DNA from 2 places in the Streptomyces sp. NBC_00080 genome. Region 2 is predicted to be linked to the other one. Evidence: riboswitches for the same ligand, from Rfam matches in the RefSeq annotation. Region 2 holds a riboswitch; the other holds the start of a gene.
What was found. Region 2 has a riboswitch for cyclic di-AMP ahead of OHU34_RS24900 (transglycosylase family protein). Riboswitches for the same ligand answer to the same signal wherever they lie in the genome.
Positions count from the first base shown of each region.

Region 1: linked by a shared signal. The riboswitch ahead of OHU34_RS22510 (M23 family metallopeptidase) and the one ahead of OHU34_RS24900 (transglycosylase family protein) in region 2 are both predicted to bind cyclic di-AMP.

Region 1 covers NZ_CP108235.1:5,010,513-5,014,786, reverse strand. The annotation lists gene OHU34_RS22515 (aldo/keto reductase) at 1-45, opposite strand, end outside; gene OHU34_RS22510 (M23 family metallopeptidase) at 236-1,261, opposite strand; cyclic di-AMP (ydaO/yuaA leader) riboswitch at 1,269-1,437, opposite strand; tRNA gene OHU34_RS22505 (tRNA-Met) at 1,786-1,859, opposite strand; gene OHU34_RS22500 (dihydrofolate reductase family protein) at 1,931-3,058, opposite strand; gene OHU34_RS22495 (MarR family winged helix-turn-helix transcriptional regulator) at 3,127-3,651, shown strand; gene ribA (GTP cyclohydrolase II) at 3,815-4,274, shown strand, end outside.
Region 2 covers NZ_CP108235.1:5,549,273-5,553,546, forward strand. The annotation lists gene OHU34_RS24895 (transglycosylase family protein) at 91-1,107, shown strand; cyclic di-AMP (ydaO/yuaA leader) riboswitch at 1,313-1,499, shown strand; gene OHU34_RS24900 (transglycosylase family protein) at 1,503-2,213, shown strand; gene eno (phosphopyruvate hydratase) at 2,556-3,842, shown strand; gene OHU34_RS24910 (septum formation initiator family protein) at 4,002-4,274, shown strand, end outside.

The DNA.
Region 1 (4,274 bases), 540 kb from region 2:
GAAGACGTCGAGGTCGGAGGAGCCGAGCTTGCGAAGAGAAGTCATGCTTCGTGTCAACGGGCGCCGACGGCCCGCCCATTCCGGGCGTGACGCGAAGAACATGTGAACAGCACGTATGACCGGCACCTGTGACCGCGGCTGTGACAGGCACAGACCGGCAGCCCCGACGCCGAGGGCGTCGGGGCTGCCGGGAGGATCAGGATGGAGAGACGGATCGGGGCTCGGGAGGGACGACTCAGGGGTTGAGGCCCTTGTCGCGCAGCCAGGCCGCCGGGTCGATGCCTTCGGCGCTGCCGCCCGGGTGGACCTCGAGGTGGAGGTGGGCCCCGGTGACGTTCCCGGTCGCGCCCACCCGTCCGATCACATCACCGGTGGCGACCTTCTGGCCGACACTGACGCTGATCGACGACTGGTGGCAGAACCACAGCTCGGTGCCGTCGTCCAGGGTCAGGATGGTGCGGTAGCCGTAGGAACCGGCCCAGCCGGCCTCGGTGATGGTGCCGCTGTGGACGGCCTTGATGAGCGTGCCCGTCGGCGCGGCGAAGTCGAGACCCGTGTGGTAGCCGGAGGACCAGAGCGAACCGGCCTGACCGAAGGTCGAGGTGATGGTGTACGAGGAGGTCGGCAGCGTGTACTGCTTGGCCAGCTCGGCCAGGCGCGCGGCCTCGGCCTTGGCGGCTGCTTCCTCGGCGGCCTTCTTCTTCGCGGCGGCGGCCTTGGCCTCCGCCTCCTTCTCGGCCTTGGCGGCGGCGTCGGACTCGGCCTTGGCGGCTGCGGCGAGAGCCTTGACCTCGACCTGCGACTGCTGCGACTCGGCCTGCGCCATGATCCGGCTGCGCAGCGCCTCGCCGGCGTCGGCGGTGCTCTCCTCGGTGTCCACGGCGGCTTCCGAGCCGAAGCTGGCGAGGGCCGGCGCGGCTTCCGGGGTGGGCTCGTCGTCGTCGGAGATGAGCGAGCCGACGTTGGGCAGGTCCGGCATCGAGATGGAGACCGGGGCCTTGCCGGTGTTGGCGCTGGCCATGCCACCCGCGCTGACGGCGGCTATGACGCCGACACCGAGAACGGTGGAGCTGCGGGCGAATCCGCCGCCGCGCTGCTTGGCGACGCGGTGCTTGCCGCGTACCGGGCGAGTGGACTCCGCGGTGGGGTTCCACTCCTCCCAAGGTCCCTCGTCGGTGCGGTAGTCGCCGTAGCCGAAGGTCTCGGTGGGCCGCTGGCTGGGCGCGTACGGGGCCTCGGGGGCAGGCGGGTTGGACGCCACGCGGGCGCACTCCTTTCCTTCCGTCGCCTACCGGGTTAGCTGACGGGTTCGGAGCGGGAAGGTCTCCTACGCGCGTATACCGGTCGTGGACTCTGCGAGTTCACGACGGCTTCCGCGTGATTCACCCCATGGTGGTGGTTCCCCGGTTCCCTTGCGGGATTCGGCACGTGCCGCACGGAGCCGACTCTGGTGCCGGCTGGGACGACCGCGCTGCGTTATCGAACGTTAATAGACCCGGGGGTGGGTTTCCAAGCTGTTCCTCTTGATCAACAACATTTCCGGCCTGGACTTTTGGGCTACCAGCGGTGAAAAACGGGCGAGTTGACCACGCCTCGACATGCCCCGGAAACGCTTCGTCAGTCACGGGAGTTTTGATGGTGACCCAGTCGTTATGCGCAGGGCGGTCGTCCGGTCACCAAGAGTGAGGAAGAGGGCGGAGTCGTCGGAGTCGCCGAAGCAGTCGAAGTGGTCGACGAAGCACCGAAGGCCGGAACCCTTTCGGATTCCGGCCTTCGGTTTATCAGTAGCGGGGACAGGATTTGAACCTGCGACCTCTGGGTTATGAGCCCAGCGAGCTACCGAGCTGCTCCACCCCGCGGCGATGAACACAACTGTACGCCATCAGCGGGACGGAAAGCACATCGGTTGATCCGCGGGGCCCCAGCGGCCTCAGAGGAGGTGCCGGTTCGGCTCCTTCGCCCGCTCCTCGTACTCCGGGAGCACGAGGACGTCGACGCCCTGGGCCGTCAGCAGGCCGGTTCCGTCCGCCTCGGTGACGAAGGTGTCCGGCTCGCGCCAGGCCGTGACCACCCTGCGCACCCCCGCGTCGAGGATGAGGCGGGCGCACGGGGCCGGGCGGGAGGAGCGCCGGGCGCACGGTTCGAGGCTGCTGTAGACGGTGGCGGTGGACAGCCGGGGGTCGGCGGGATCGAGCTTCGCGAGGGCGGCCTCCTCGGCGTGCACGACCGGGTCGCCGGCCTCGCGGGAGTGCCCGCGTGCCAGCTCCGTGCCGTCGGCGGCCACGATCACCGCGCCGACGCTGAAGGCGGTGCCCGACGGCGGGCAGTCGGCGGCGAGGGCGCAGGCGAGGGCCAGCCAGTGCCGGTCGGCCGCGGCGGGCAGCGGTCCGGCACCGGGGGCGGTGGGCTCGTAGCGGTTCAGGACGACGTCCTCGATGCGCCGGGTCTCCACCAGACGCAGGCGTCCGCCCTGGTAGCCGCCCGGTCCGAACAGGCGGGGCGCGGCCGGGTCGCCCACGAAGAGCGGGGCGAGGACGAGCTGGAGCTCGTCGGCGAGGCCCTGCCGGAGCAGCTGGGTATGGATCGTTCCGCCGCCCTCGACCATGAGCCGCCGTACGCCGCGCACGTCGTGGAGGTGTTCGAGGAGGCGGCGCCAGTCCAGTTCGGGGCCGAGCGGGACGGCGTCCGCGGCAAGGCCCAGCGCGTGGACCCGCTCGGCGCCCTTCTCCGTCGTGTACACGATCTTCTCGCCGCCCGTGTGCCAGAAGTTCGCCGCCGGGTCGAGGTCCCCTGAGCCGCTGACGGTGACCTTGAGGGGGTACGGCGGCAGTCCGGCGGCCTCGCGGGCGGCGCGGCGCTCGGGGGAGTTCACGAGGAGCCGGGGGTTGTCGGCGCGGATCGTGCCGGCGCCGATGAGGATGGCGTCGACGGAGGCCCGCACCTCGTCGACGCGGTCGAAGTCGGCGCGGCCGGAAAGGAGCAGGCGCTCGGGCGTGGTGTCGTCCAGATAGCCGTCGAGAGAGACGGCGGCGGACAGCAGGACGTACGGGTACGGCATCGGCGCGGCTCTCCCTGGGATGACGGGCAGGGCTTGGTTCAAGTTTGAAACAAACTTACACTGGGGGCATGACTACTCGCTGGCTCACCCCCGAGGAGCAACGCGCCTGGCGCGCGTACGTTGCCGGCTACCTCCTCCTCGAGGACGCGATCGACCGGCAGCTCCAGCAGGAGGCCGGCATGCCCCACCTGTACTACTCCATCCTCGCCAACCTCTCCGACGTCCCGGACCGGCGGCTGCGGATGACCGACCTCGCGGAGCGGCTGAAGATCACCCGCAGCCGGCTGACCTACGCGATCTCCCGGCTGGAGAAGGACGGGCTGGTGCGGCGCGAGGACTGCCAGTGGGACAAGCGCGGCAGCGTCGCGGTCCTGACGGACGAGGGCATCACGGTGCTGGAGAGCGTGGCGCCCGGCCATGTCGAGACGGTCCGCGCGGCCCTGTTCGACCGGCTCACCCCCGAGCAGGTGGGACAGCTGGAGGAGATCTTCACGCAGGTCGCACGCGGGTTCCAGGAGAACGGCGGCGACGAGACGGCTCCGGAGGATCTCCCGTGGCGTCGCCGCTCGTCGCCCTGCTCCGGCACCCCGTGACCGCCTGACCGCGGACTCGCGAGGGGCATGAGGGGCACCACAAACCAGTTGCTTCAAATTTAAAGCATGGGGTAGGGTCTCGATTCGTTGGATCTGCTTCAAATCTGAAGCACAAGGCGGCCCGGCGCCGCCTTGCCACTGTCCTCCGGACCCGGGAGACCGCATGCCCGACACCCCCGCCGCCACCCCGCGCGCCCGCGTCCGGGTACCGCTGCGCTTCCCCGACGGCTACGCCGTCGACGCCGAACTGGTCACCTTCCACGGCCTCGTCGACGGACAGGAGCACGTCGCCGTCGTCCTCGGCGAGCCGGCGCCCGGCGTCACCCCCCTGGTCCGGCTGCACTCCGAGTGCCTGACCGGTGATGTCTTCGGCTCGGCCCGCTGCGACTGCGGGCCGCAACTGCGCGAGGCGGTCGAGCGCATAGCCGGGACCGGCGGTGTCCTGCTCTACCTCCGTCAGGAGGGCCGCGGCATCGGCCTCTACAACAAGCTCGACGCGTACGCCCTCCAGGACCAGGGCCTGGACACCTACGAGGCGAACGCCGCGCTCGGCCTGCCCGAGGACGACCGGGACTACACGGCCGCCGCCCAGATGCTGCGCGCGCTGGGCATCACGAGCCTGG
Region 2 (4,274 bases):
TGATCGTCTGCCGATACGTTCTCTCGTCAGCGCGACGCAACGGTTTCACCCGCCGCGCCGGTCAGTGCTGTCCAGAGAAAGGCCCCTCGCATGCTCTCCGGGAACGGTCGTCACCGTCGCCCCCGCCAGGCCCCGGCTCTCCTTGTCGCGGCCGGAGTGACGGGCTCCGCCATCGCCATCCCGCTGCTCGCCGCCTCCGGCGCGAGTGCGGCGGACGGCACGGTGTGGGACAAGGTGGCGCAGTGCGAGACCGGCGGCTCGTGGAGCGCCGACGAGGGTGGCGGCGAGTACGGCGGCCTGAGCCTCACCCAGAAGGACTGGGAGGCGCACGGTGGCCTCGACTACGCGACCAGTCCCGACCTGGCCAGCCGCAGCCAGCAGATCGCCGTCGCGCAGAAGGTGCTCGCGGCCGAGGGGATCGGCGCGTGGGGCACCTGCGGGCTGACCTCCGGGCTCACCCAGGAGAACGGCGCGCTGAACGTGGACACCGGCGTGGCGGACGACTCCTCCGGCTCGTCCGACTCATCTGGTTCTTCCGGATTGTCCGACCTGTCCCGGGGGTTGTCCGGCTCCTCGGGCTCCACGACCGACGAGGACTCCTCGGCCGGATCGTCCGACTCGTCCGCCGATTCCTCCAGTTCGCCTTCGGCGTCCGCTTCATCCCCTTCGTCCTCTTCCTCCGCCACCACGGACGGTTCCGGCACGTCCGGCGGTTCCGGTGGCCGGGGCGACGGCTCGACGGGCGCCGGCTCACCCACGGCGACCCCGGGTGCGGACGAGTCGGACAAATACGTCCAGGATGAAGGTTCTTGGAGCCTGGTCGACACCGGCTCCCTCGGCTCGGGCAAGCATCGCGGCGCCACCGCCGACGAGGCCGCGACCAGGAGCGCGACCGACGCCGGCGTGGACGGCACCACCGCCGCGTCCGCGGGCCGGCATGCCGCGGCCACCTACGTCGTCCAGGAGGGCGACTCCCTCGAATCCATCGCCGACTCCCTTGGCATCGACGGCGGATGGCGTGCCCTCTACGCCGAGAACAGGGACCTCATCGGTGTTGACCCGAGCGCCATCGCCGCCGGTCAGACCCTCGACACAGGGGTGGAATAGGGCGCAAAGCCCAAGAAAAACAGCGGGAGTTCGCGTCACGCTTCGCGCCGAATGTCCGGTTTGGTGAAAGTGTGGGATGAGTCTCAGAAGCCCTGATCGTCTTTGAAATTCCACCGATCGCGTGTCTACGGTCGAGGCCGCTCGGCAACCCGAGCCCCGGCCGTCGCAACGCCGAATCCTGCCAGCGACGACCCGGGAACAGTCGTCGCGTCAAGCGCCGTAGGCAGGAGCGGGGGACCCAAGGTAAGTGCCGGACCGGTCGGTTGACCGGAACGGCTAGGGGTGAAGCCACACCTCCCACGGAGCAGCGCTCCGACGGGCGAGGAGGTGGCCGGGCAACTCACACGGCCCGAACCCGACAGCTCACCTCGCAGGCGTCGGTGAGGGGATCCACCATGCTGTTTTCCGCCAAGGGCAAGCACCGCCGTCCCTCCAAGGCGACCCGCGTCGCCACGCTCGCCGGCGTCACCGGCGTCGCCATCGCCGCCCCGCTGCTGGCGGCCGGCAACGCCTCCGCCGCCACCGCCTCCGAGTGGGACGCGGTCGCCCAGTGCGAGGCCGGCGGCAACTGGTCCATCAACACCGGCAACGGCTACTACGGCGGTCTGCAGTTCTCGGCGTCCACCTGGGCCGCGTACGGCGGCACCGCCTACGCCTCCACCGCCGACCAGGCCTCCAAGTCCCAGCAGATAGCCATCGGCGAGAAGGTCCTCGCGGGTCAGGGCAAGGGTGCCTGGCCGGTCTGCGGCACCGGCCTGTCCGGCGCCGCCTACAACGGCTCGAGCGCCGGCTCGTCCAGCTCCTCCGGCTCGTCCAGCTCCTCCGGCTCGTCGAACAGCGGCAGCACCAGCAGCCGCTCGACCGAGGAGCAGAGCGCCTCCCGCTCGACCGACCGCCCGGCCGCCTCCAAGACGGTCACCACCCCGACCGGCAAGAAGGTCAAGAAGGGTGACGGCGAGTACAAGGTCGTCAAGGGCGACACCCTCAGCTCCATCGCCGAGAAGCACAAGGTCAAGGGCGGCTGGGCGAAGCTGTTCGAGCTGAACAAGGACATCGTCACCGACGCCGACCTGATCTACCCGGGCCAGCAGCTCCACCTGAAGTGACACCTGGCCCCCAGAGAAGCCACAGCGCCCTCATATGCGAGGTCGGCACACTGAAGACCTCGTGAGGGTCACCCCCCGTCCCCACGGGCCCCCCGCTCCGGTGCGTGTTCCCCCGTACGCACCGGAGCGGGGTTTCTCTTTGCCCGTTCGTCACTTCCTGTCGGCTTTTCTCGGCCACCCCCTTTGTTCCGGGCGGAAACAATAGGTACCGTCTGTCTGTCCACGGGACGGTCGGTCGACTGCCGACGGTCCCGGGGCGGTTAGGCTCTAGTCGCAAGGCTCAGCAAGGGCTCATCAAGGCCCCCGGGCCCCGCACAACCAGCGTCACATCCCAAGAAGGAGATGCTCGTGCCGTCCATCGACGTCGTCGTAGCCCGGGAAATCCTGGACTCCCGAGGCAACCCCACGGTCGAGGTCGAGGTCGGCCTCGACGACGGCAGCACGGGTCGTGCCGCCGTTCCGTCCGGCGCCTCCACCGGTGCCTTCGAGGCCATCGAGCTCCGCGACGGTGACCCCAACCGCTATCTCGGCAAGGGTGTCGAGAAGGCCGTCCTCGCCGTCATCGAGCAGATCGGCCCGGAGCTCGTCGGCTACGACGCCACCGAGCAGCGCCTGATCGACCAGGCCATGTTCGACCTGGACGCCACCGACAACAAGGGCTCGCTCGGCGCCAACGCCATCCTCGGCGTCTCGCTCGCCGTCGCGCACGCCGCCTCCGAGGCCAGCGACCTGCCGCTGTTCCGCTACCTGGGCGGCCCCAACGCGCACCTGCTGCCGGTGCCGATGATGAACATCCTGAACGGCGGCTCGCACGCCGACTCCAACGTGGACATCCAGGAGTTCATGATCGCCCCGATCGGCGCGGAGTCCTTCTCCGAGGCCCTGCGCTGGGGTGCCGAGGTCTACCACACCCTCAAGAAGGTGCTGAAGACCAAGGGCCTGTCCACCGGCCTCGGCGACGAGGGCGGCTTCGCCCCGAACCTGGAGTCCAACCGCGCCGCGCTCGACCTCATCATCGAGGCCATCAAGCAGGCCGGTTACGTCCCCGGCGAGCAGATCGCGCTCGCGCTCGACGTCGCCGCGTCCGAGTTCTACAAGGACGGCAAGTACGAGTTCGAGGGCAAGTCCCGCTCGGCCGCCGAGATGACCGAGTACTACGAGGAGCTCGTCTCCGCGTACCCGCTCGTCTCCATCGAGGACCCGCTGTACGAGGACGACTGGGCCGGCTGGAAGGTCATCACCGACAAGCTGGGCGACAAGGTCCAGATCGTCGGCGACGACCTCTTCGTCACCAACCCCGAGCGTCTGGCCCGCGGCATCGAGGAGGGCTCCGCCAACGCCCTGCTCGTCAAGGTCAACCAGATCGGTTCGCTGACCGAGACCCTGGACGCCGTCGAGATGGCCCAGCGCAACGGCTTCAAGTGCATGATGTCCCACCGTTCCGGCGAGACCGAGGACGTCACCATCGCCGACCTCGCGGTCGCGGTGAACTGCGGTCAGATCAAGACCGGCGCCCCGGCCCGCTCGGACCGCGTCGCCAAGTACAACCAGCTGCTGCGCATCGAGGAGATCCTCGACGACGCCGCGGTGTACGCCGGCCGCTCCGCCTTCCCGCGCTTCAAGGGCTGAACCTTCCCGCACGTCCGCTCCGCGGACCCAGGGCACAGCAAGGGCCGACGCCGCCCGACCTAACCGGGTCAAGGCTCCGCCAGTCGTACGTACGTCCCCGTACCGGTCCCGTACCGTGTGCGGGGACGTACGTACGTGTGAGACGGGAGGCGGGAAGCAGTGGCCGTGAAGGACCGGGACCGTTTCTCCACCGCGACCAGGATCAAGCTGCTCGGCGAGCAGACCGCGGCCCGGGTCTACCGCTCCCAGACCAAGCGCCAGGCCCGCCGCTCCCGGCTCACCGGCCGCGCCGCGCTCCTCGCGCTCGTCCTGTGCACGCTGATCGTGGCCCTGGCCTATCCGATGCGCCAGTACGTCTCGCAGCGCGCCGAGATCGCCGATCTGGAGCGCGAGAAGCGGCAGGCCAGCGAACGCGTCGAGCAGCTGCGCGAC